DNA from 3 places in the Streptomyces sp. NPDC020845 genome. Region 1 is predicted to be linked to each of the others. Evidence: riboswitches for the same ligand, from Rfam matches in the RefSeq annotation. Region 1 holds a riboswitch; each other region holds the start of a gene.
The links. Region 1 has a riboswitch for cobalamin ahead of ACH4U7_RS27120 (ribonucleoside-diphosphate reductase subunit alpha). Riboswitches for the same ligand answer to the same signal wherever they lie in the genome.
Positions count from the first base shown of each region.

Region 1 (7,710 bases):
TCGTCGAAGAGCTCGGGCTCCTCCTCGCGGACCGTGTCCACCACCTGGAACGCGAAGTTCATATGCATGGTCTCGTCGCGGAACACCCAGTTGGTGCCCGTCGCCAGGCCGTGCAGCAGGCCGCGGGAGCGGAACCAGTAGACGTAGGCGAAGGCGCCGTAGAAGAACAGGCCCTCGATGCACGCCGCGAAGCAGATCAGGTTGAGGAGGAAGCGGCGGCGGTCCGCCTTGGTCTCCAGCCGGTCGATCTTGTCGACCGAGTCGATCCAGCGGAAGCAGAATTCCGCCTTCTCCCGGATGGACGGGATGTTCTCCACCGCGGCGAACGCGGCGGCCCGGTCGTCCGGGTCGGGGAGGTAGGTGTCCAGCAGCGTCAGATAGAACTGGACGTGCACGGCCTCCTCGAAGAGCTGCCGGGACAGATACAGCCGCGCCTCGGGCGAGTTGATGTGCTTGTAGAGGGTGAGCACCAGGTTGTTCGCGACGATCGAGTCGCCGGTCGCGAAGAAGGCGACCAGGCGGCCGATCAGGTGCTGCTCGCCGGGGGAGAGCTTGGCGAGGTCGGCGACGTCCGAGTGGAGGTCGACCTCCTCCACGGTCCAGGTGTTCTTGATCGCGTCGCGGTAACGGTCGTAGAAGTCCGGGTACCGCATCGGCCGCAGGGTCAGCTCGAACCCGGGGTCCAGGAGGTTCTTGACGCGTTCGGGGGCGGTGGTCACTGGCAGGCCTCGCAGGACTCGGGGTTTTCCAGGGAGCAGGCGATGACCTCGGGGTCGGCGGGCACCTGCTGTACGGGGATCGTGGCGGGGGCGGCCGCGCGCGCGACGGTGACATGAGCGGCTGACGCCGCGGGGGCGATCCGGGTCGCCGGGCGCGAGCGCAGGTAGTACGTGGTCTTGATGCCGCGCTTCCAGGCGTACGCGTACATCGAGCTGAGCTTGCCGATGGTCGGCGAGGCCATGAAGAGGTTCAGCGACTGGCTCTGGTCGAGGTACGGGGTGCGGGCGGCGGCCATGTCGATCAGGGCGCGCTGCGGGACCTCCCACGCGGTCCGGTACAGCTGCCGTACGTCCTCGGGCACCCAGGAGAAGTCCTGGACCGAGCCGTTGGACTCGCGCAGCGCCTCGCGGCTCTGGGCGTCCCAGACGCCGAGCTTCTTCAGGTCGTTCACCAGGTAGGAGTTGACCTGAAGGAACTCACCGCTGAGCGTTTCGCGCTTGAAGAGGTTGGAGACCTGCGGCTCGATGCACTCGTACACGCCCGCGATCGAGGCGATCGTCGCGGTCGGGGCGATGGCCAGGAGGAGCGAGTTCCGCATGCCGGACTTGGCCATCCGCTCGCGCAGCGCCGCCCACCGCTCGGGCCAGGTCGCCACCGCGTCCGTGTAGTGGTCCGGGTGCAGCACACCGCGCGCGGTGCGGGTGGCGGACCAGGCCGGGTGCGGGCCGTGGCGCTCGGCGAGCGCGCAGGACGCCTCGTACGCCGCGAGCATGATGCGCTCGGAGATCCGGGTGGACAGCGCTTGCGCCTCGGGCGAGTCGAAGGGCAGCCGCAGCCGGAAGAAGACGTCCTGGAGGCCCATCAGGCCCAGACCCACCGGCCGCCAGCGGGAGTTGGACGCCCCGGCTTCCTGGGTGGGGTAGAAGTTGATGTCCACCACACGGTCGAGGAAGGTGACGGCGGTACGGACGGTCGCGTCCAGCCGCTCCCAGTCCATCTGACCGTCCTCGCCCAGGTGCGCGGCCAGGTTGACCGACCCCAGGTTGCAGACGGCCGTCTCGCCGTCGTCCGTGACCTCCAGGATCTCGGTGCACAGGTTGGAGGAGTGCACGACCCGGCCGGGCTCGGCGGTCTGGTTGGCGGTGCGGTTGGCGGCGTCCTTGAAGGTCATCCAGCCGTTGCCGGTCTGCGCGAGGGTGCGCATCATCCGGGCGTACAGCTGGCGCGCCGGGACGGTCTTGACGGCAAGACCCTCCGCCTCGGCCTTCCGGTACGCGGCGTCGAACTCCTCGCCCCACAGGTCGACCAGCGCGGGCGCGTCGACCGGCGAGAACAGCGACCAGTCGGCGTCGGCCTCGACCCGGCGCATGAACTCGTCCGGGATCCAGTGCGCGATGTTGAGGTTGTGGGTGCGGCGGGCCTCTTCGCCCGTGTTGTCCCGCAGCTCCAGGAACTCCTCGATGTCCGCGTGCCAGGTCTCCAGGTACACACAGGCCGCGCCCTTGCGCCGGCCGCCCTGGTTGACGGCGGCGACGGAGGCGTCGAGCGTGCGCAGGAACGGCACGATGCCGTTGGAGTGCCCGTTGGTGCCGCGGATCAGCGAACCGCGGGCGCGGATGCGCGAGTACGACAGGCCGATGCCGCCCGCGTGCTTGGAGAGCCGCGCGACCTGGTGGTAGCGGTTGTAGATCGAGTCCAGTTCGTCCAGCGGCGAGTCCAGCAGATAGCAGGACGACATCTGCGGGTGCCGGGTGCCGGAGTTGAACAGGGTGGGGGAGCTGGGCAGGTAGGACAGCGTGCTGGTGAGCCGGTAGAGCTCGGCGACGTCGTCGAGCGCCCGCTCCGAGTGGTCCTCGGCCAGCCCGCAGGCCACTCGCAGCAGGAAGTGCTGCGGGGTCTCGATCACCTGGCGGGTGATCGGGTGGCGGAGCAGATAGCGGCTGTGCAGCGTGCGCAGCCCGAAGTAGCCGAAGCGGTCGTCGGCGCCGTCGGCCAGCGCCTTGTCTACCAGGGCGTCCAGGCGGGCGGCGTGGGCGGTCACGAACTCGGCCGTGCCGTCCGCGATCAGGCCCTCGCGGTGCCCCACGGCCACCGAGGCGGAGAAGGAGACCGCGCCCTGCCCGGCCGCCTCCTCGGCGATGGCGAGGGTCAGCAGCCGCGCGGCGAGCTTCGAGTACTCCGGCTCCTCGGCGATCAGCCCGGCCGCCGCTTCGGTCGCGAGAGTGCGCAACTCCGCCTCGTCCGAACCGGGATGGCGGCCGCGCAGGGCGGCGGCCGCGACCTTGCCGGGGTCGGTGGCGGGCAGGTCGGCGGTGAGCTCCGTCAGGGTCCGCAGCAGGGCGGTCCCGGGCGCGTCGTCCGCTCCCTGAATAGCCGCTGCCTCTGAAACCGGATCGGCTGGCGCGATGGTCACTGAAGTGCTCTCCCTCGCTCGGCTAGGGGCCTTGCGGGGCGGTGAGCGATGGGCGCGTACGGGCATGCCGAAACAGCGGACGGCATACCGCGCAGCGTCCACCGGCCCAACCCGCGAGGCCCGGACGTATGAGACGGCTGTCGGCAGGTCCTCGGACTTGCGGGTACGCAAAAGCGTACGCGTACACCGTTGCGGGACAGTTCCGGATTCCCACCGGATTCCCCTGCGGCGACAGCGAGCATGAGCATACATCTTGTGGTGGCGAGCGCACGCGCCCCCACATGTTGTGTCGCGAGGTGGAGTGTTTCGTACGAATGTGCTATTCAGTGCCGGACTTGGCGCGGTCTTGACGCGCACTTGGCACGAGCCGGACACGGGCCCGAGGCAGGCCTTGCGCGGGCCTGAGACCGGCCTGACGCGGGCCCTGAGGCGGGCCCGACACGGGCCCTGGGGCGGTCCTGGCGAGGGTCCGGCGCGGGCGGCCGGGCGCGAGCCTGACACGGCCCGGCAAGGGCTCGTCATCGGGTCCGGCGCGGCGCCGGGTCGAACTCCGGGTCGAACTCTAAGCGGGCGTCGTTGCCCGCCACTCCGCGAGGGTACGGGCCAGCCTGGCCCGGTAGTCCGCGTAGCCGCGCTCGTATGCCTCGGCGCGGTCCGCGTCCGGTACGACAGTACGCGAATCGGCTCGCCATTGTGACGCGTCCACCGGGTCGCCGAGCGCCCGCCAGGCGACCGCGACCGCGCCGCGCGCGCCCACCTCGGGCTCGTCGGGGATGCGCACCGGCCGGCCGAGGACGTCCGCGAACAGCTGGGTCCAGGCGGCGGATCGGGTGCCGCCTCCGCACGCCGCCAGGCTCGCCGTCAGCCCCGCGGCCTCCAGGCAGTGCCGGGCCGCGTACGCCACGGCCTCGCAGACGGCCCGTACGGCGTCCGCGCGTGTCGTGGCGAGGGTCAGCCCGTCCAACCGGCCCCGCGCGGCGGGCTCCACGAACGGGGCCCGCTCGCCCGCGTCGGACAGGAAGGGCAGCGCGGTCACCCCGCGCGCCCCTGGCGGGCTCGCGGCGAGCAGCGCGTCCAGGTCGGCGGTGGTGGCCCCGGCGAACTCCAGGACCCACTCCAGGGCCGCCGTGCCCACCATGGCGGGCATACCGCGCAGCCAGCGGTCCCGGTCGGGTACGCACAGCCACATGCCCGCCGGGTCGGCGGCCGGGTCGATCCGCGCGCTGTCGGTGAGGACTTGGCTGGCCAGCGTGGTGCCGACGATCAGCAGGCCGTCGCCCACCTCCTCGACCCCGCTGCCGATCGCGCAGGCCGGAAGGTCGTACGGGCCCGCCGTGACGGGCAGTCCGGCCGGCAGCCCGAGCAGCTTCGCGCCCGCCTCGTCCAGCCGCCGTACGGTGCCGGGCGCGGCGGGTGGCGGCAACAGCCGGGCGTATTCGGCGATTCCACACGCTTCCAGGGCTTTGGGGACATACTCGCGCGTGGTCACGTCCAGGAAGGGCATGGACGCGTCCGAGGCGTCCACGCCGATGACGCCGGTGAGCCGCTGCGCCACCGCGTCCACGCAGTAGCCCGCGACCTCCGCGCGCGCCAGCGCCTCCGGCTCGTGGTCGGCCAGCCAGCGCAGCAGCGGCGCGTGGCAGCCGGGGAACACCCCGGAGCCGGTGAGCCGGTAGAGCTCGCGGATGGTGCCGTCCTCGCCCCACCGGGTCACGGTGTCGTTCGCCCGGCCGTCCATCCACGAGATCGGCGGGCGCACCGCCCGGCCCGCCGCGTCGCGCAGCCACAGCCCGTCGCCCTGCCCGGTGAGCGCGAGCGCGACCGGAGCCGCCAGGCCGTTGGCGGCCAGGGCGGCGGTCACCTCGCGGACCACCTCGGCGACCGTGCGCAGCACGTCCTCCAGGTCCTGCTCGACCCGCCCGCCGGGCAGGCGGTCGAGCCGGCTGGGGCGGCTCGCGGCGGCCAGGGACCGGCCGTCGCGGCCGAAGGCGACGGCCTTGGTGACGGAGGTGCCGACGTCGACTCCGAGGACGATGCTCATGCGTACGGCCCTCCTTGGGGGCATCGGCTGCGGGACGGGACTGCGGGGCGGGGGTTGGTTCGCGGGGCGGGGGCTGTGCTGGTGGGCGCCGGTGTGCGGAGTGGCTGGGCTGATGATGGCGCTAGTTCGCGGGGTGGGCGAGCTTTTCGCCGCGCGCGTAGCGGCCGACCTCGGCGGCGGTGATGGCGGCAGCGCGGTGGGCGGTCTGCCGGGTGGCACCGGCGAGGTGCGGGGTGGTGACGACATTGGGCGCGGAGTGCAGCGGCCAGTCGGCGGGCGGGGGTTCGAGGTCGTACACGTCGAGGGCGAGGGCCGCGAGGCGGCCGGTGCGCAGCGCCTCCGGCAGCGGCGCGTAGTCCAGCAGGCCGCCGCGCGCGGTGTTCACCAGGACCGCGCCGGGCCGCATCCGGGCGATCCGGTCGGCGTCGATGAGCCCCTTGGTCTCGGGGGTGAGGCGGGCGTGCAGGCTCACCACGGAGCTGCCGGCGAGGAGTTCGTCCAGCTCGACCGGTTCGACGCCGTCCGCGCGGGCGGTCTCGGGGTCGGTGTACGGGTCGGCGATCAGCACCCGGGCGCCGAAGGCGCGCAGCACCCGGGCGACGATCCGGCCGATGGCCCCGTAGCCGACCAGGCCGACGGTCGCGCCGTCCAGCTCGATGCCGCCCTCCTCGTACGCGTAGAAGTCCCCGCGCCAGCGGCCCGCGCGCAGCTCGGCGTCGGCGGTCGGGATGCGGCGCATCGCGGCGAGCATCATGCCGATCGCGAACTCGGCGGCGGCGGTGGCGTTACGGCCGGGCGCGAAGCTGACGGCGACGCCCGCGCGGGTGGCGGCGGGCAGGTCGACGTTGACCGGGCCGCCGCGGGAGACCGCGACCATGCGCAGCTCGGGGCGGGCGGCGAAGACCCCGGCGGTGAACGGCGCCATCTGCGTCACGCACACCTCGGCCCCCGCCAGCGCCTCGATCAGCTGCTCCTCGGTGCCACTGGCCTCGATCACCCGGCTCTCCGGGCCGCCCACGGGGCCGAACGGCTCGTGTGGCCACGGCAGCGTCAGCTCGGCGACATCGACGTCCGCCAGCCCCGGCTCGTCGCGGAGCGCGGCGATGATGAGGTCGGGGCGTACGAAGTGGTCTCCGGCGGCGAGGACGCGCATGGGTGGCCTTTCTTCGGCGTTCCATCACAGAGGCGACGCTAGATTTAACATCGTTGACGTGACAAAGCAATGGTCCGCGCGTCATACAGGCTGAGGAGAGGAAGCGTCCTGTGACGGCTCGTCTACTGCTCGTTCGCCACGGCGAGACGGTGTGGCACGCGGAGAACCGGTACGCGGGGATCTCCGACGTGGCCCTGACGGAACGAGGATTCCGGCAAGCGGAAGCGCTCGCCCATTGGGTGAGCGGACGCGACGTACACGCGGTCGCCTGCTCCCCGCTGAGCCGGGCCCGGCTGACCGCGCGCCCGGCAGCCGACGCGCTCGGGCTCGTCCCCGAGGTCGTCGAGGATCTGCGCGAGATCGACTTCGGGTGGGGCGAGGGCCGCACCATCGCCGAGATGGAGGCGGAGGACCCGGCGGCCGTACGGGCCTTCCGGGCGGACGCGGAAGCGGGCGCCTTCCCCGGCTCGGAGCCGCCCGCCACCGCGGCGGCCCGCGCCGCGGCCGCCCTGCGCGGCCTGGCCGCCGCGCACCCGGGGTGCACGGTGCTCGTCGTGGCGCACAACTCCCTGCTCCGGATGGCGCTGTGCGTGCTGCTGGGCATCCCCGTCGGCCGCTACCGGCAGGTGTTCCCACGGCTGGACAACGCGGCGGTGAGCGAGATCGAGGTGGCGGGGGAGCGGACGGCGCTGCGTTCGCTGAACGTGCCGACGACCCGTGGGGGAGAATCCGGCTCATGACCACGACCGGCGCGTCCGACGTCCCGCCCCGCTCCCAGTCCGCACGCAGGCAGACCATCACCGAGTACGTGCTCGAGCACTCCACCGCCACCGCGGCCGAGCTCGCCGAGCTGACCGGCGTCAGCCTGATGACCGTGCACCGGGACCTGGACGAGCTGGCCAGGCTCGGTGTGGTGCGCAAGTTCCGGGGCGGGGTCTCCGCGCTGCCGTCCTCGGTCTTCGAGTCCAGCCTGGACTACCGGATGGGCGTGAACCGGGCCGAGAAGGAGGCGGTGGCCGTGGCCGCCGCGGAGCTGGTCGAGCCCGGCATGTCGATCATGCTGGACGACTCCACGACAGCCCTCGCCCTGGCCCGGCTCCTGGTCGACGCCGCCCCGCTGACCGTGGTGACCAACGCCCGGCGCGTGGAGGAGGTCTTCGCCGGCGTGCCGCAGACCCGGCTGATCGGCCTGGGCGGGGAGTACTCGCACACCCATGACTCCTTCCTCGGCGTGCCCTGCGTGGCGGCGATCGAGGCGCTGTCGGTGGACATGGTGCTGGTCTCCACTTCGGCGGTGGACGCGCACACCACCTACCACCAGGAGCAGGACGTGGTCCTCGTGAAGCGCGCCATGCTCGCGGCCGGCAGCCGCAAAGTGCTCCT
Region 1 is NZ_JBIRSJ010000010.1:228,342-236,051, reverse strand. It holds gene ACH4U7_RS27125 (ribonucleotide-diphosphate reductase subunit beta) at 1-653, opposite strand, end outside; gene ACH4U7_RS27120 (ribonucleoside-diphosphate reductase subunit alpha) at 716-3,133, opposite strand; cobalamin riboswitch at 3,258-3,388, opposite strand; gene ACH4U7_RS27115 (FGGY family carbohydrate kinase) at 3,696-5,174, opposite strand; gene ACH4U7_RS27110 (2-hydroxyacid dehydrogenase) at 5,296-6,327, opposite strand; gene ACH4U7_RS27105 (histidine phosphatase family protein) at 6,438-7,067, shown strand; gene ACH4U7_RS27100 (DeoR/GlpR family DNA-binding transcription regulator) at 7,064-7,710, shown strand, end outside.

Region 2 (7,710 bases), on a different contig from region 1:
CCCGGCTGTACGGGCCTGTACGCCGACGCGCACGCCGCCGCCTGGCGCCGGGTGGTCGACTTCGCGCACGACGCCTCCCCGGGCACGGCCCTCGGCGTCCAACTCGGCCACAGCGGCCGCAAGGGCTCCACCCGGCTGATGTGGGAGGGCATGGACGACCCCCTCCCCGGTGGCAACTGGCCGCTGGCCGCTCCCTCCCCGCTGCCCTACCGCCCCGGCGTCAGCCAGGTCCCCCAGGCCCTGGACACCGCCGGGCTCGCCGCCGTCCGCGAGCAGTTCGTCGCCGCCGCCCGGCGCGCCGCCCGCGCCGGCTTCGACCTCCTCGAACTCCACTGCGCCCACGGCTATCTGCTCTCCAGCTTCCTGTCCCCGCTCACCAACCACCGCACCGACGCCTATGGCGGCACCCTCGCGGCCCGGCTGCGCTATCCGCTCGAAGTCTTCGACGCCGTCCGGGAGGTGTGGCCCGCCGACTCCCCGATGACGGTCCGCATCTCCGCCACCGACTGGGCCGAGGGCGGTACGACCGCCGATGACGCGGTAGCCGTCGCGGCCGCCTTCGCCGCCCACGGCGCGGACGCCGTCGACGTCTCCACCGGCCAGGTCGTCCCCGACGAGCGCCCCGACTTCGGCCGCTCGTACCAGACCCCGTACGCCGACCGGATCCGCAACGAACTCGGCGTCCCCGTCATCGCGGTCGGGGCCATCTCCTCCTGGGACGATGTGAACTCCCTGCTGCTGGCGGGCCGCGTCGACCTGTGCGCACTCGGCCGCCCCCATCTCTACGACCCGCACTGGACCCTGCACGCCGCCGCCGAACAGGGCTACACCGGCCCCGGCGCGCCCTGGCCGCTCCCGTACCGCGCGGGCAGCCGCAGACCCCCGACGGGCCGCGCCGATGGACGATGATGAGCGGCATGACGATACGCAGAAGGGCCGAGCTGTTCGTCCCCGAGGAGCAGGACCGCAGGCTCGACGCCCGTAGGACCGGTGACGAACGGGGCGTCCTCGTCGACTTCCTGGCCAAGCAGCGGGCGACCCTGGAGCTGAAGTGCGCGGGCGTGGAGGACGCGTTGTCCCAGCGCTCGGTGGAGCCCTCCACGCTCTCGCTGCTCGGACTGGTCCGGCATCTCGCCGATGTGGAGCGCCGCTGGTTCCGGCGGGTCATGGCCGGGCAGGACGTGCCGTTGCTCTTCTCCACCGAGGACAACCCCGACCAGGACTTCGACGGCGCGGTGCCCGGTCCGGCGGTCGTCGCGGAGGCGTGGGAGGCCTGGCGCGCGGAGGTGGCCTTCGCCGAGCGCTTCGTCGCCGAGGCACCCGACCTGGACATCACGCGCGACGACGGGTGGCTCGGGGCGGTTTCGCTGCGCTGGGTCATCATCCACATGATCGAGGAGTACGCCCGGCACAACGGCCACGCCGACCTGCTGCGGGAGCGGATCGACGGCGCGATCGGCGTATGAGGCAAGGCGTTCGGCGTCAGGTGTCAGGTGTCAGGCGCGCGTCGCCGTCAGCACCTCCCGTACGTACCCGGCGCCCGCGTCGTACAGCCGGTCGTGCAGCGCCGTGAACACCTCCGCCGCCCGGACGCCGGGCCAGGCCCGCGGCAGCAGCGCGGGCGGCAGGCCGGGGTCGGCGTAGGGGAGGAAGCGCCAGGAGTCCAGGGCGAGGACGTAGTCGCGGTAGGCCTCCTCGGGGTCCGGTATGGCGCGTCCCGCCCAGCGCTCCAGCACCGGTTCCTGGGCGTCCAGGTAGGCGCGGTGCAGCTTCGCCAGCTGCTCCAAGTCCCACCAGCGGCGCACCGCCCGCTCAGTCGGCTCGAAGTCCGCGTGGGCGCCGCGGAAGAGGTCGACGTACGGGGAGAGTTCGAGGCGGGCCAGGGTGTGGCGGGTCTCGTCGTAGAGGTGTTCGGGGGCGAGCCACACCCCGGGCGCGGCGGTGCCGAAGCCGAGCCGGGCCAGCCGCGAGCGCAGCAGATGCCGCTTGTGGCGCTCCTGTTCGGGGACCGAGAAGACGGCGAGCAGCCAGCCGTCCGTATTCTCCTCCGCCCCCGGGCGGCCGTAGATGCGGCGGTCGCCGTCGTCGAGCAGCTGGCGGGCGTCCTCGGAGAGCGCGTATCCGGCGGCCCCGGCGTCCGTGCGGTCGGCGACCAGCAGCCCGCGCCGCTTGAGGCGGGAGACGGCGGACCGTACGGAGGGCGCGTCCACGCCCACCGCGCCCAGCAGCCGGATCAGCGCGGCGATGGGGACGGGTCCGGCGGGGCGGTCGGCGCCGCCGCGGCCGTAGGCGCCGTAGAAGGTGACGATCAAGGAGCGAGGGGTGGGCTGGCCGGTCACGCGCTTACTGTAAGGCGCCGCTCGCACCTCTACTTCCCGCGCTGCGCTGTCCCGTCCCGCAGCAGATAGCGCTGGAGCTTGCCGGTGGGGGTGCGGGGCAGGGCGTCCAGGAAGACGAACTCGCGCGGGCACTTGTACGGGGCCAGCTCGGCGGCGATGAACTCCCGCAGCGCGGCTTGCCACGCGGCGGTAGCCGCATGTTGATCACAGCCGTCCGTACTCGTGACGCCCGGCCTGAGCACCACATGTGCGACCACGACCATGCCCCGCCGCTCGTCCGGCCGCCCGGTCACCGCGGCTTCCACGACATCCGGGTGACGCAGCAGCGCCTCCTCGACCTCGGGGCCCGCGATGTTGTACCCGGCCGAGATGATCATGTCGTCGGCGCGCGCCACGTACCGGAAGTAGCCGTCCGGGTCGCGGATGTAGGTGTCTCCGGTGAGGTTCCAGCCGTCCCGTACGTACTCGCGCTGCCGCTCGTCCGCCAGATAGCGGCAGCCCGTGGGCCCACGCACCGCGAGCAGCCCGGGTCGGCCGTCCGGAACGGGCTGCAGCCCGGCGTCCGCGTCTGTGCTTCCGAAGTCCACCACCCGCGCCTCGAACCCCGGCACCGGGACCCCGGTCGTGCCCGGCCGGATCGCGTCGTCGGCGGCGGAGATGAAGATGTGCAGCAGCTCGGTCGCCCCGATGCCGTTGATGATCCGCAGCCCGGTCGCCCGTTGCCATGCGTGCCAGGTGCCGGCGGGCAGGTTCTCGCCGGCCGAGACGCAGCGGCGCAGCGAGGAGGTGTCGTACGCGCCGCCGTCCGGCGCCGTGCCGTCCAGCCGACCCAGCATCGCCCGGTAGGCGGTCGGCGCGGTGAACAGCACGGAGATCCGGTGGCGTGCGATATCGGCCAGCAGCCGCTCCGGGCCGCCCCAGTCGGACAGCAGCGCGGAGGCGCCCGCGCGCAGCGGGAAGACGACCAGGCCGCCGAGGCCGAAGGTGAAGCCGAGCGGAGGGCTGCCCGCGAACACGTCCTCGGGGCGGGGCCGCAGCACCTGCGCCGAGAAGGTGTCGGCGATGGCCAGCACATCGCGGTGGAAGTGCATACAGCCCTTGGGCCGCCCGGTCGTCCCCGAGGTGAAGGCGATCAGCGCCACGTCGTCGGCGGAGGTCTCCACCGCCTCGTACGACGCGGGCGCGGTGGCCGCGAGCCGCAGCAGATCCTCGGGGCCGTCCCCGCCGTAGTACGTCGTCCGCAGCCCCGGCACCCCGGCCTTCACCAGATCGTCCGCGCACCGTACGTCGCACAGAGCGTGCCGTACCCGGGCCAGCTCGCAGATCGTCGCCAACTCCCGGGCCCGGTGGGCGGCCAGCACGGTCACGGCGACCGCCCCCGCCTTCAGCACCGCCAGCCAGCAGGCGGCCAGCCAGGGCGAGGTGACCCCGCGCAGCAGCACCCGGTTGCCGGGCACGACGCCGAGCGCGCCGGTGAGGGTGTGCGCGATCCGGTCGACGTGGGCGCGCAGTTCGCCGTACGTCCACACCTCGCCCGTCGCGGCGCGCACCGCGACCCGGTCGGCGCCGAACCGCTCGACGGTGCGATCCAGCAGCTCGGCGCCGCAGTTGAGGCGGTCGGGGTAGGGCGGTCCTGGCAGGTCGAGGCGGAAGGCGGGCCACTGCTCGGCGGGTGGCAGATGGTCCCGGGCGAAGGTGTCGATGTGCGCCGAAGGCCTGAGCTCCATCGAGGACGCGCCCCCTATGCCTGCCCGGGCATACGCCCGGTGTTCGCACATGCCGTGCCTGAAGTCGCCTTGCCAGCGTAACGTGATGGTGACGACAGTCAACAGACCGCGATAAACACTCCAATGGGAGGGTGACCGGTGCCGTCGTTCGCACTTGATCCGAAGCAGCGCCGCTGGTGCGCCGGGGTCCGGTCCCTCGCCCGCGACCTGCTGCGCCCGCTCGCCGAGAGCGGCCCGCCAGGCCGGGTCAACCGGCCGCTGACCGCCGCGCTCGGCGAACTCGGCCTGCTGCGGCGGCTGTTCCCCGACGACGGGCCGGTGCGCGCCCTCGACCTGTGCCTGCTGCGCGAATCGCTCGCCCGGGAGTGCACGGAGGCCGAGACCGCGCTCGCCCTCCAGGGTCTTGGCGGCTACCCGATCGTGCTCTCCGGCAGCCCCGAGCAGTACGCGCGCTGGATGCCCGAGGTCCGGGCGGGCCGCGCGGTCGCCGCGTTCGCGCTCAGCGAGCCGCAGGCCGGCTCCGACGCCGCCGCGCTCGGCCTGCGGGCCGACCCCGACGGGGCGGGTGGCTGGCGGCTGGAGGGCGAGAAGTGCTGGATCTCCAACGCCCCGGAGGCCGACTTCACCGTCGTCTTCGCCCGCACCACCCAGGGCGCGGGCTCGCGCGGCGTCACCGCCTTTCTCGTCCCCGCCGACCGGCCGGGGCTCAGCGGCGAGCGTCTTGACATGCTCAGCCCGCACCCCATCGGCAGCCTCACCTTCGACGGCGTCCCCGTCACCCGCGAGGACGTCCTGGGCGCGCCCGACAAGGGGTTCGGGGTCGCCATGCGCACCCTCAACCTGCTGCGGCCGAGCGTCGGCGCGTTCGCCGTCGGCATGGCCCAGGCCGCGCTCGACGCGTCCGTGGCCCACGCCGGGGAGCGCACCGCATTCGGCGGGCCGCTGAAGGACCTTCAGGCCGTCTCCCACCAGCTCGCCGAGATGGCCACCCGCACCGAGGCCGCCCGCCTCCTGGTCTACGCGGCCGCCACCGCGTACGACGAGGGCGCGCCGGGCATCGCCAGGAGCTCGGCGATGGCCAAGCTCCTGGCCACCGAGACCGCCCAGTACGTCGTGGACGCCGCCGTACAGATCCACGGTGCGCGGGCGCTGCGCCGCGGGCATCTTCTGGAGCACCTGTACCGCGAGGTGCGCGCGCCCCGGATCTACGAGGGCGCGACCGAGGTCCAGCGCACGATCATCGCGAAGGAGCTGTACCGGTGACCGAGCCGCAAGAGCCGCAAGAGCCGCAAGAGCCGCAAGAGCCGCAAGAGCCGCAAGCGTCGTCCGAACTGTCCACGCTGCTGCGCACCAACCCGCCCGAGCTCTCCCCGCCCACCGGCTTCAGCCACGCCGTCACGGCCACCGGCGGCCGTCTGGTCTTCCTGGCGGGTCAGACGGCGCTGGACGGCGCGGGCGCGGTCGTCGGTGCCACGCTTCCGGCCCAGTTCCGGCGCGCACTGGCCAACCTGCTCACCGCCCTGACCGCGGTCGGCGGCACCCCCGCGGACCTGGCCCGGCTGACCGTGCACACCACCGACGTCGCGGCCTACCGCGCGTCCGCCCCCGAACTCGGCCGCATCTGGCGGGAGCTGGCGGGCCGCGACTACCCCGCGATGGCGGTCATCGGCGTCGTCCGGCTGTGGGACGAGGCGGCGATGGTCGAGCTGGACGGCATCGCGGTGCTGCCGTAGCGGCGCGCCCGCCCATCGTTCCGCTCGTCACACCGGTTGGTGCGGTATTGGCCAGGCCCGCGCCACGCGGTACCGTCGGTGCGATATCGACGACGGCAAGACGGAAGCCGGTGGGAACCCGGCACGGTCGCGCCACTGTGAACGAGACGTTCCACACGATCCAAGGGACGTCTTGTGAGTCAGACCCGTAGCCGTCGTCCAGTGCACCACCGAAATGGGACGCGAACTCCCTTAAGGAGGCCCTGCCATGGCGCAGCATGTCGCACAGCCGACCGCCACCACCCCCGCTCTCCCCGCCAAGCTGCCGATCGGTGCGATCGTCCCGTGGGCGGTGTTCTTCGGCATCCTGATGCTGGTCCTGCTGTACTTCGTCGGCGCCGAACAGGGCGCCACCTCGGTCGTCTCCGGCGAGGACGTCCACGAGTGGGTGCACGACGCCCGCCACCTGCTCGGTTTCCCCTGCCACTGACGCCAGGGACGCCGACACCCTCATGAATTCCGCAACGGTACGGAACCTGCTCGTCCGTGGCATGCTCGCCGGCCTCGGGGCCGGCGTGCTCGCCCTGATCGTCGCCTATCTCCTCGGGGAACCGAATGTCGACAAGGCGATCGGCTTCGAGGAGTCCCACGCCCCGGCGCATGAGCACGAGGTCGAACTCGTCTCCCGCAGCCTGCAGTCCACCGCCGGCCTGGCCACCGGTGTTCTGATCTACGGGGTCGCCTTCGGCGGCATCGCCGCCCTCGCCTACTGCTTCGCCCTGGGCCGCATCGGCCGCTTCACCCCGCGGGCCACCGCGCTGCTGCTGTCCGGCTGCGCCCTGCTCGCGGTCTACGTCGTGCCGTTCCTGAAGTACCCGGCCAATCCGCCCGCCGTCGGTGACCCCGACACCATCTCCCAGCGGACCAATCTGTATCTGCTGATGATGGTGGGCAGCGTGCTCCTCGCGATCGCCGCGACCATCCTCGGCAAGCGGCTCGCCCCGAAACTGGGCACTTGGTACGCCACCGTAGCCGCGGTGGCCGCCTTCGCCCTGCTGATCGGCCTGGCGTTTGCGTTTCTGCCGGCCGTCAACGAGGTGCCCGCCGATTTCCCGGCCACCGTGCTGTGGCGGTTCCGGCTCTCCGCGCTGGCCGTCCAGGTCACCCTGTGGGGAGGCTTCGGGCTGGTCTTCGGCGAGTTGGCCGAGCGCCTGCTGAGTCCCAAGCCCGCCACCAGGGCCCCGGCATCGCCGGTGGCCGCCCCCAGCCGACCGTGATCCGACCGTCGCCCTGACCTCACCGGTCGGGGCCCTCTTCAGGGGCGGTCGAGTGGCCGCCCCAGCCCGAGGTTCCAGCGTCCGGCCCGTCCGCTGATCCCGGTCACGGTCAGCGGCGGCACGTCGGCACGCCAGAAGGCCGCCGCGGGCGCGCCCAGCACATGCACCACCGCGGCCCGCACCACGTCCGGCTCCACCACGGCGAGCGTATGGCCGTCCGTCAGCGACGCCGCGTCGAGCCACCGTCCGATCCGCAGGCACAGGTCCCGTACCGACTCCCCGCCGTGGGGCGCGGCCGCCGGGTCGGCCAGCCACCGGGCCACCGCCTCCGGTTCGGCGGCACCGACCTCGTCGAGGGCGAGGCCCCGCCAGCGGCCCGCGTCCAGACCGGCCAGCTCCGTACGGGGCTCGGCCACGCCGAGTCCCAGCGCGGCGGCGGTCTCCCGGCAGCGCAGGCTGGGGGAGGTGACGGCGCGGGCGGCCGAGGGCAGCGCCCCGGCCACGGCGCGGGCCCGCGCCGCGCCGCCGTCCTCAAGAGGGGTCGTGCCGTCGTCGAACCGGGCCTGGCGCAGCGATGGACTCATCGCGGCTGAGATGAAGGTGACGCGGCTGGTCACGCGCTCGCTCCTCCTACCTGTGCCATGGGCGGTACGGC
Region 2 is NZ_JBIRSJ010000006.1:427,451-435,160, reverse strand. It holds gene ACH4U7_RS17675 (bifunctional salicylyl-CoA 5-hydroxylase/oxidoreductase) at 1-909, shown strand, start outside; gene ACH4U7_RS17670 (DinB family protein) at 918-1,466, shown strand; gene ACH4U7_RS17665 (PaaX family transcriptional regulator C-terminal domain-containing protein) at 1,497-2,339, opposite strand; gene ACH4U7_RS17660 (AMP-binding protein) at 2,369-4,066, opposite strand; gene ACH4U7_RS17655 (acyl-CoA dehydrogenase family protein) at 4,205-5,329, shown strand; gene ACH4U7_RS17650 (RidA family protein) at 5,398-5,799, shown strand; cobalamin riboswitch at 5,859-6,010, shown strand; gene ACH4U7_RS17645 (CbtB-domain containing protein) at 6,047-6,268, shown strand; gene ACH4U7_RS17640 (CbtA family protein) at 6,291-7,055, shown strand; gene ACH4U7_RS17635 (histidine phosphatase family protein) at 7,094-7,672, opposite strand.
Region 2: another riboswitch for cobalamin. It lies ahead of ACH4U7_RS17645 (CbtB-domain containing protein); the one in region 1 lies ahead of ACH4U7_RS27120 (ribonucleoside-diphosphate reductase subunit alpha).

Region 3 (7,710 bases), on a different contig from region 1:
CGCCGGGACCGTGCCCTGCACGGCGGACTCCAGATGGCGCACGAGCAGCGGGCTCTCGCCGTGGTCGGAGATGGCCGCGGCCGTGTCCACCCACAGCCAGGTGGCCTCCTCGCGGGTCAGCACGTCCAGCGCGTCCTCCGGGTCCACCCCCTCGTGCTCGGCCAGCCACAGCAGCGCGTACGGGCGCAGCGCGGACTCGTCGACCACGGCCCGTACGGTCGGCTCGGCGGGCGCCCCGACGACGCGCAGGGCCTCGAAGGCGAGCCCGCGCAGCAGCGCGTCGTCGCCGCGGGCCGCCTCGATGAGCTCGGTGACGGCGCTGCCGACGGGCCGGGCGGCGAGCCAGGCCCGGTACTCGGCGCGGGCCGGGCCGGGGGTCAGGCCCGCGCAGCCGCGCAGCATGTCCGCGGCGGGCTGCTCGATGTTCCCGGCGGGGCTCTGGGCGGCAACGCAGATCTGCTCCAGCTTGACCCACACCGCCCAGTTGCCGAGCGCGGTGAGGACGGCCTCCCGCGCAGACTCCTGCACGGCCTTCCGCGCCCCTTCCACGCCCTCAGGAGCCGCCTCCGCCGCCTCCTGAGGGCCATCTGCCAAGGACCCGTCCAGCACCACGAGCGCGCCCACGGAGGCGAGCGCGTCCAGGGCCCAGTCGAGCAGCGTCTCCAGGGAGTGGTCCAGGGAGTCGGCGGCGTCCGGCGTCCCGGCGGGCGGGGTGTCGTCGGGGCCGGGGGCGGCCACGGGGCCGTACGGCACCTCGCACCGCTCGGTGCGCAGCTCGGCGACGCGCTGCTGAAGCATGTCCAGAAGCGTCGCGACCTGCACCGGACCGGCCGACAGCTGAAGCAGGGACAGCAGCTGCGGCAGCGCCTCCACGACCTCGGCGACGGCCGTGGGCTCGGCCGTGACCGGCGCCGGGCGGTCCAGGGACCAGGCGTCGAGCAGCGCGACCCAGCCGCGCAGCACGGCGCTGTCGTCGCGGTCCCAGGCGCGCAGCCGCCAGCCCGGGCGGGCGATGCCGCCGTGCAGCTCGATCAGGCCGACCAGACGGGCCCGGTCCCAGTCGGCCCGGATCCGTTCAGGGGAGACCCCCAGGGCGGTGGCGGCCTCGGCGACGGCCTCGGCAGGGAGCACGCCCGGGACGGCGTGCCGGCTCGCGGCCCAGCGGGCGATCTGTACGGCCCCGGCAAGTCCCGACCTGGCCTGCCGGGCGAGCTCCGAGGGCGGCGGAGTGCCCTCGGGCGGGCGGGGCGTCGGTCGGGAGCCGCGGTTCGGCACAACCCGGCGGGCTGTGGCCATCGGCCGCTGGCGGACGAGTCGGAGCCGGGAGTCGCGCGGAGTACGGGACGTCACGGGAGCAGTCTCGCCCGTGACGGCCCGAAAGCCCAATCGGCACCCGTACGGCGGTTGCCCGCGCTGGTCACAAAGGTCGCCGACGGCGCTTCCGGATCCCCTCCGTGCGCCGGTGGTGAGGGTCACATCAACGGCATCAGAAAGCGGCCCAGCATGTCTTCGTACCCTTCGGGGTCGGCGTTCCACATCGCGGCGTGCGGGGCGTTGCGCACCGGGTGAAGGGTGACCAGTTCCGAGTGGCGCTCGGCGAGTTCACGCGAGGCGCCCCAGGGGGCGATGGTGTCGTCCGGGCCGTGGATGATCAGCGTCGGCACCTTCGGCCCGTCCAGATCGGCCATCGCGGCCTGCTCCATCAGTCGGTCCCCGTGCAGGCCCGCCCGCCCCTCGGCGGCCCGTACCGCCAGCGGCAGCAGCGCGGAGGGGATGCGCCGGGCCGAGGCGAGCGCCCGCAGGGTGGCCTGCCAGTCCAGCACCGGAGAGTCCAGGACGAGCCCGCTGATCCGGTCCCGCAGCGCGGAGGCCGCGGCGGCGTGCAGGGCCATGGTGGCGCCGATGGACCAGCCGTACAGGATGACGCTCTCCGCGCCGTAGTGCACCGCGTAGCGGATGGCAGCGTCCAGATCGCGCCACTCGGTCTCGCCGAGGTGTCCGATGCCGTCCTCGGGGCGGGGGGCGCCCACATCGCCGCGGTAGGCGATGTCGAGCAGCGGGAACCGCCGCTTGTGCAGGAACGGCATCAGCACCATGGGGTGCTCACGGGTGGTACCGAGGCCGTGCACGGTGATCATCCAGGCGGTGCGGTCGCCGGGTATGAACCAGGCGGGCAGCTGGCCCAGTTCGCCGGGTACGTCGACGTCGGCGTGGTCGATCCCGAGCGTGTCCCGTGGATTGCCGATGTGCACCTGCGGGGTGAAGCGGACGCGGGTGCCTGGGGCCAGGGTGCCGTACGTCACCCGTTCCAGGCGGCGGACCACGGAGTCCGGGGGGTGCGGGGCATCCTCGACCACGGGCCCGACGACGGCGTGGCAGCCGGTGCCGGCGAGGCCGTACGTGCCGGGGCGCAGCGAGGCGAGGCTGCGGGTGAGGGTGATCCGGTCGGCCTCGGTGGCGTGCACGGTGAGCCGCGGGTCGTGCGGGAACGGCCGGCCGGGGCCGGGCTTCAGGGCGGCGCCGCTGGCGTACCGCCCGGCCGCCACCGCGGCCGCGCCGACACTGAGCATCGTGGTGGCGGCCACAACCGCCTTCGTCCGCAGCTGCATCTCTCCCAGTGTGGGCGGGGAAGCCGCCGCGGGCCAGCGGGCGCTGCCCGGCCGGGTGATCGACCCGCGACCTGCCTGGCTCGGCAGGGCCGGCGGTTCAGCATGGCTGGCGGTCCAGCGGGGGCTGGCGGCTCACCAGGGCCAGCGGCTCAGCGGGGCTGGCCGTAGCCGCTGAGCTTGTCCGCGGCGCGCCGCAGCTCTTCGGGTGACAGCAGAGCCGGGGTGTACCCGGGGACGGCGGCCGCCGTGAGCCAGACCCGGCACATCCACTCCAGCTGGGCTGTCCGGTCGTACGCCTGGTCGAGCGTGGCGCCGTAGACGACGGTGCCGTGGTTGCGCAGCAGACAGCCGGTGCGGTCGCGCAGCGCGTCGAGCATGTTGTGGGCCAACTCGTCCGTGCCGTACAGGGCGTAGCCCGCGACGCGCACCGGGCCGCCGAGGGCGCAGGTCATGTAGTGGATCGCGGGGACCTCGTCGACCAGGGTGGAGACGGCCGTGGCGTGTACGGCGTGGGTGTGGACGACGGCCGCGGCGTCGGTGTCGCGGTAGATCGCGAGGTGCATCGGCAGTTCGCTGGTGGGGGCCAGCTCGCCCATGACCTGGCGCCCGTCCAGGTCGACGCCGACCGCGTCGCCCGGGCCGAGCCGGTCGTACGGGACGCCGCTCGGGGTCACCAGGACGAGATCGCCGACCCTGGCCGAGACATTGCCCGAGGTGCCGACGACCAGGCCGTCGGCGACCGTCCTGCGGGCCGTCTCCACCACCCGCTCCCAGCCTTCCCGCAGGTCCGGTCGCTCCCCAAGTCCATTCGGTCGTGCGGCATCCGGCTTCGTCACGATCTCACCTCCGGGCGCCGATCATGGCAGGCGAGCCGTCGTGTACGCATCAGTGCGGGGGCGAGTGGATCATCGGTGCCGCCTTCCCGCAGGTGCGTCACCCCCGAGCCCACCTCAGTTCACCTTCCGTTCACCCCATGTCCTTACGGTCGTGGCCGCACCCTTTGGTTGTCGCACCGATTACCCAAGGGTGTGCGAATCCTCCCCCTCCCACAGGAGGGGCTTCTCGTGTGGCCATCCCGGTGGCCACACGGTGGCCACATGGCACTACGTAACGTAGTCACGCGGCGGCGCTCCGTGTCGCCAAGTTCGGGGATCGCATTCCCCCACGAAGGAGTTCGATGGAACACATCACGCTTCTCATTGGGATCGTGATCGTTACGGCCTTGGTGTTCGACTTCACGAACGGCTTCCACGACACGGCCAATGCCATGGCGACCACCATCTCCACGGGGGCTCTCGGTCCCCGGATCGCGGTGGCGATGTCAGCGGTCCTCAATCTCGTCGGCGCGTTCCTCTCCGTGGAGGTCGCCAAGACGATCTCCGGGGGGATCATCGACGAGGACGCCGGAGTCCGCCCCGAAGTGATCTTCGCGGGTCTGGTCGGCGCGATCCTGTGGAACCTGCTGACCTGGCTGGCCGGGCTGCCCTCCAGTTCCTCGCACGCCCTCTTCGGCGGCCTCATCGGCGCCACCCTGGTCTCCGTCGGCATGGACGGGGTCAACAGCGACAAGATCGTCATGAAGGTCCTGATCCCGGCCGTCGCCGCGCCGATCGTGGCCGGTGTCGCCGCCCTGGTCGCGACCCGGCTCACCTACCGGCTGGCCCGCGGCCGCGACCCCCAGGACACCTCGAAGGGCTACCGCGCCGGGCAGATCGCCTCGGCCGCGCTGGTCTCCCTCGCCCACGGCACCAACGACGCCCAGAAGACCATGGGGGTCATCACCCTCGCGCTGATCACCGGCGGTGTGATCGCGCCCGACTCCGACCCGCCGATGTGGGTCATCGTCTCCGCGGGCCTGGCCATCGCCCTCGGTACGTACCTGGGCGGCTGGCGCATCATCCGCACCATGGGCAAGGGCATCACCGACATCCAGCCGCCGCAGGGCTTCGCCGCCCAGACCGGCGCCGCGACCGTCATCCTCGCCTCGTCGCACATCGGCTTCGCGCTCTCCACCACCCAGGTCTGCTCCGGCTCCGTGATGGGCGCGGGGGTCGGCCGCAAGGGCGCTGTGGTGCGGTGGTCCACCGCGGGCCGCATGGTCCTCGCCTGGGTGCTCACCCTGCCCGCCGCGGGCCTCGTCGCGGGCGGCGCCGCGCTGCTGGCGGACCAGGGCGACTGGGGCGTCACGGCGGTCGCCGTGCTCGCGGTCGCCGCCTGCGCCGGGATCTGGGCGGCCTCGCGCCGCAAGCCCGTCGACCACACCAACGTCAACGACATCGACGAGGCTGCGGCGCTGCCGGCCGAGCCGGTGGGTGTCGTCACGGCGGCCCTCCAGTCCGTGGCTCCGCCGCCCGTCTCTGCCGCTTCCATCTCCTCCTCCGCCACCCCGGCAGGCGCCTCCGCGGCCACCGGCAGCACCAGCTAAGGAAGTAACGCGATGAGCATCGACTGGGCGGCCCTCGGCCAGGTCTTCGGCATCAGCCTCGCGGTGACCGTCGGCTTCGTGGGCGTCTTCACCCTCGGCATCCTCGGCACCTCCCGTAAGCCGCAGCAGGCGGAGGCGGGCACCGACACGGCCGCCACCGCGTCCGCCGCTCCGGCCCCGGCCGGCGGCGCCTTCGGCCCCGCGCGCGCCGGCGCGTACCTCTGCTTCGCGCTGTGCGCGGCGGCCGTGGCGTACGGCATCAACCTGATCGTGGCCTGACTCCGTTCGACCCACTCACGGTCGCCGGGCTGGAACGCGCCGACCAGCGCGTTCCAGCCCGGCGGCCGTGGCATGTGCTCCTCGGCACACTCACACAGGGTGGGGCATTCGCGAGTTGACGGCCATTCGCGGCCCATGGTGGACTTCCGGAGCCAAACGGCGGCAGGAGAGGAAGCCGGTGAGAATCCGGCGCGGTCCCGCCACTGTCACCGGGGAGCGCTCTCCCATCGCCCGTACGAGTCACGGCCGTCCACACGGCGGCTGGAAGACCGGGAGAAGCGCGGATCCGGGAGCCAGGAGACTCTCACCGCCGGTCACGTCGAACCAGGGCGCGGACCCTGAGTGAGGACATACCGCCATGCCCGGCACCGCCATGCCGCCGACCCGCCCGCGGCCCCTCCGCCACGTCCCGGCGTCCCCGCCACTCCTGATGTTCCTGACGTTCGCCATGTTCCGAGGCAAGACGGCGGACTGACGATGCGTGCCGATCACGCCTCGTACGCGTGCGGCGCCGCCCTCGGCTTTCTCGGCGACCTCGCCATGGGCGATCCGCGCCGCGGCCATCCTGTGGCCGCGTTCGGGCGCGCCGCCCTGGCCGTCGAGCGGCTGCTGTGGCGCGACCACCGCGGATCCGGGGCTCTCTACACCGCGCTGTGCGCGGGCGGCGCGGCCGCGGGCGCCGTGCTGTCGGTGCGCGCCGTACGGGCCTTGGGACACCCCGCGTCGGGAGGCTCCGCTCTGGGCAGCGCTGTCCTGAAACCCTCGGGACGTCCCGTCTTGGGGCGCCCCGCCGCGGAAACCTCCGCTCTGGGGCGCCGCTCCCCCGCCGCGCAGACCGTACTGACCGCCGCCGTCACGTGGGCGGTGCTCGGCGGCACGACGCTGGGCCGGGAGGCACGGGCTATCGGCGGCGCACTGACCGCCGGTGACCTGGACGCCGCCCGGCGGCGGCTGCCGCACCTGTGCGGGCGCGATCCGCAGGCGCTGGACGAGTCGCAGATCGCACGCGCGGTTGTCGAGTCGGTCGCCGAGAACACCTCGGACGCCGTTGTGGGCGCGCTGGTGTGGGGGGCAGTCGGCGGGGTGCCGGGCCTGGTCGGCTTCCGGGCCGTCAACACCCTGGACGCGATGGTGGGCCACAAGTCCCCGCGCTACCGGCGGTTCGGTTGGGCCTCGGCCCGGCTGGACGACCTCGCCGGCTGGCCCGGCGCACGGCTCACCGCGGCGCTGGCCGCCCTGGCCGGGCCCGATCCGCGCGGCGCGTGGCGCGCCTGGCGGCGCGACGGCCACCGCCATCCGAGCCCCAACGCGGGCCCCGTGGAGGCCGCGTTCGCGGGCGCGCTCGGCGTACGGCTGGGCGGCACGCTCACATACGGCGGCCGCGTTGAGCACCGGCCGGTGCTCAACCCCGGCGGGCGGCCGGTCGAGGCGGCCGACATCGAGCGCGCGGTACGGCTTTCGCGGCGCGTCGGCGCCCTGGCGCTCGGCGTGTCCGCCGCGGCCCGGCTGGCCGTGGGGGCTCGGCTGGTTGTGGGGGCTCGGCTGGTTGTGGGGGCTCGGCTGGCTGCGGGAGCCCGGCCGACGGCAGGCGTGGCGCCGAGGTCGGCCGGTACGGCCGCGCGGCCCGGTGCCGCGCCCGTACCCGCCGCGCGGGCCCCACATGGCGCGCTCGCCCGCTGGGCACGGTCCATGCCCCTCCCTCCCGCTCAGTCCCGGCGCGCTCCAACGCGCGGGCTTCCTTCGTCACCGCTCGCTCCTCCGTCGCTGCGCGGCTCCTCGGTCCAGCACGCACAGCGCGCCAAGACACGCTCATACGAGGCACCCGGCGCGGGCCGGTCCGGCGATCCGGCGACGGTGCGGCCGACGGCCGCGGGGAGGGACTGAGGATGAGCGGGATACAGGGCGGGGGTGCGCCGGGCGGCGGGCTGCTCGTCGCGGGTACGACCTCGGACGCGGGCAAGAGCGTCGTCACGGCCGGAATCTGCCGCTGGCTCAGCCGTAAGGGCGTCAGCGTCGCGCCCTTCAAGGCGCAGAACATGTCGCTCAACTCCTTCGTGACCCGCGACGGGGCGGAGATCGGCCGCGCCCAGGCCATGCAGGCCGCCGCCGCGCGCGTCGAGCCGAGCGCGCTGATGAACCCCGTCCTGCTCAAGCCCGGCAGCGACCGCAGCAGCCAAGTGGTGCTGCTGGGCAAGCCGGTGGGCGAGTTGAGCGCGCGTGGCTACCATGCGGGGCGGCAGGAGGCGCTGCTGGGGACCGTCACCGAATGCCTGGCCGAGCTTCGGCGTACGCACGACGCGGTGATCTGCGAGGGCGCGGGCAGCCCCGCCGAGATCAATCTGCGCCGCACCGACATCGTCAACCTGGGGCTCGCCCGGGCCGCCCGGCTGCCGGTCG
Region 3 is NZ_JBIRSJ010000002.1:52,775-60,484, forward strand. It holds gene ACH4U7_RS04190 (hypothetical protein) at 1-1,350, opposite strand, end outside; gene ACH4U7_RS04195 (alpha/beta hydrolase) at 1,473-2,609, opposite strand; gene ACH4U7_RS04200 (class II aldolase/adducin family protein) at 2,759-3,394, opposite strand; gene ACH4U7_RS04205 (anion permease) at 3,787-5,034, shown strand; gene ACH4U7_RS04210 (hypothetical protein) at 5,047-5,313, shown strand; cobalamin riboswitch at 5,481-5,617, shown strand; partial or broken gene ACH4U7_RS04215 (cobalamin biosynthesis protein) at 5,791-6,834, shown strand; gene ACH4U7_RS04220 (cobyric acid synthase) at 7,200-7,710, shown strand, end outside.
Region 3: another riboswitch for cobalamin. It lies ahead of ACH4U7_RS04215 (cobalamin biosynthesis protein); the one in region 1 lies ahead of ACH4U7_RS27120 (ribonucleoside-diphosphate reductase subunit alpha).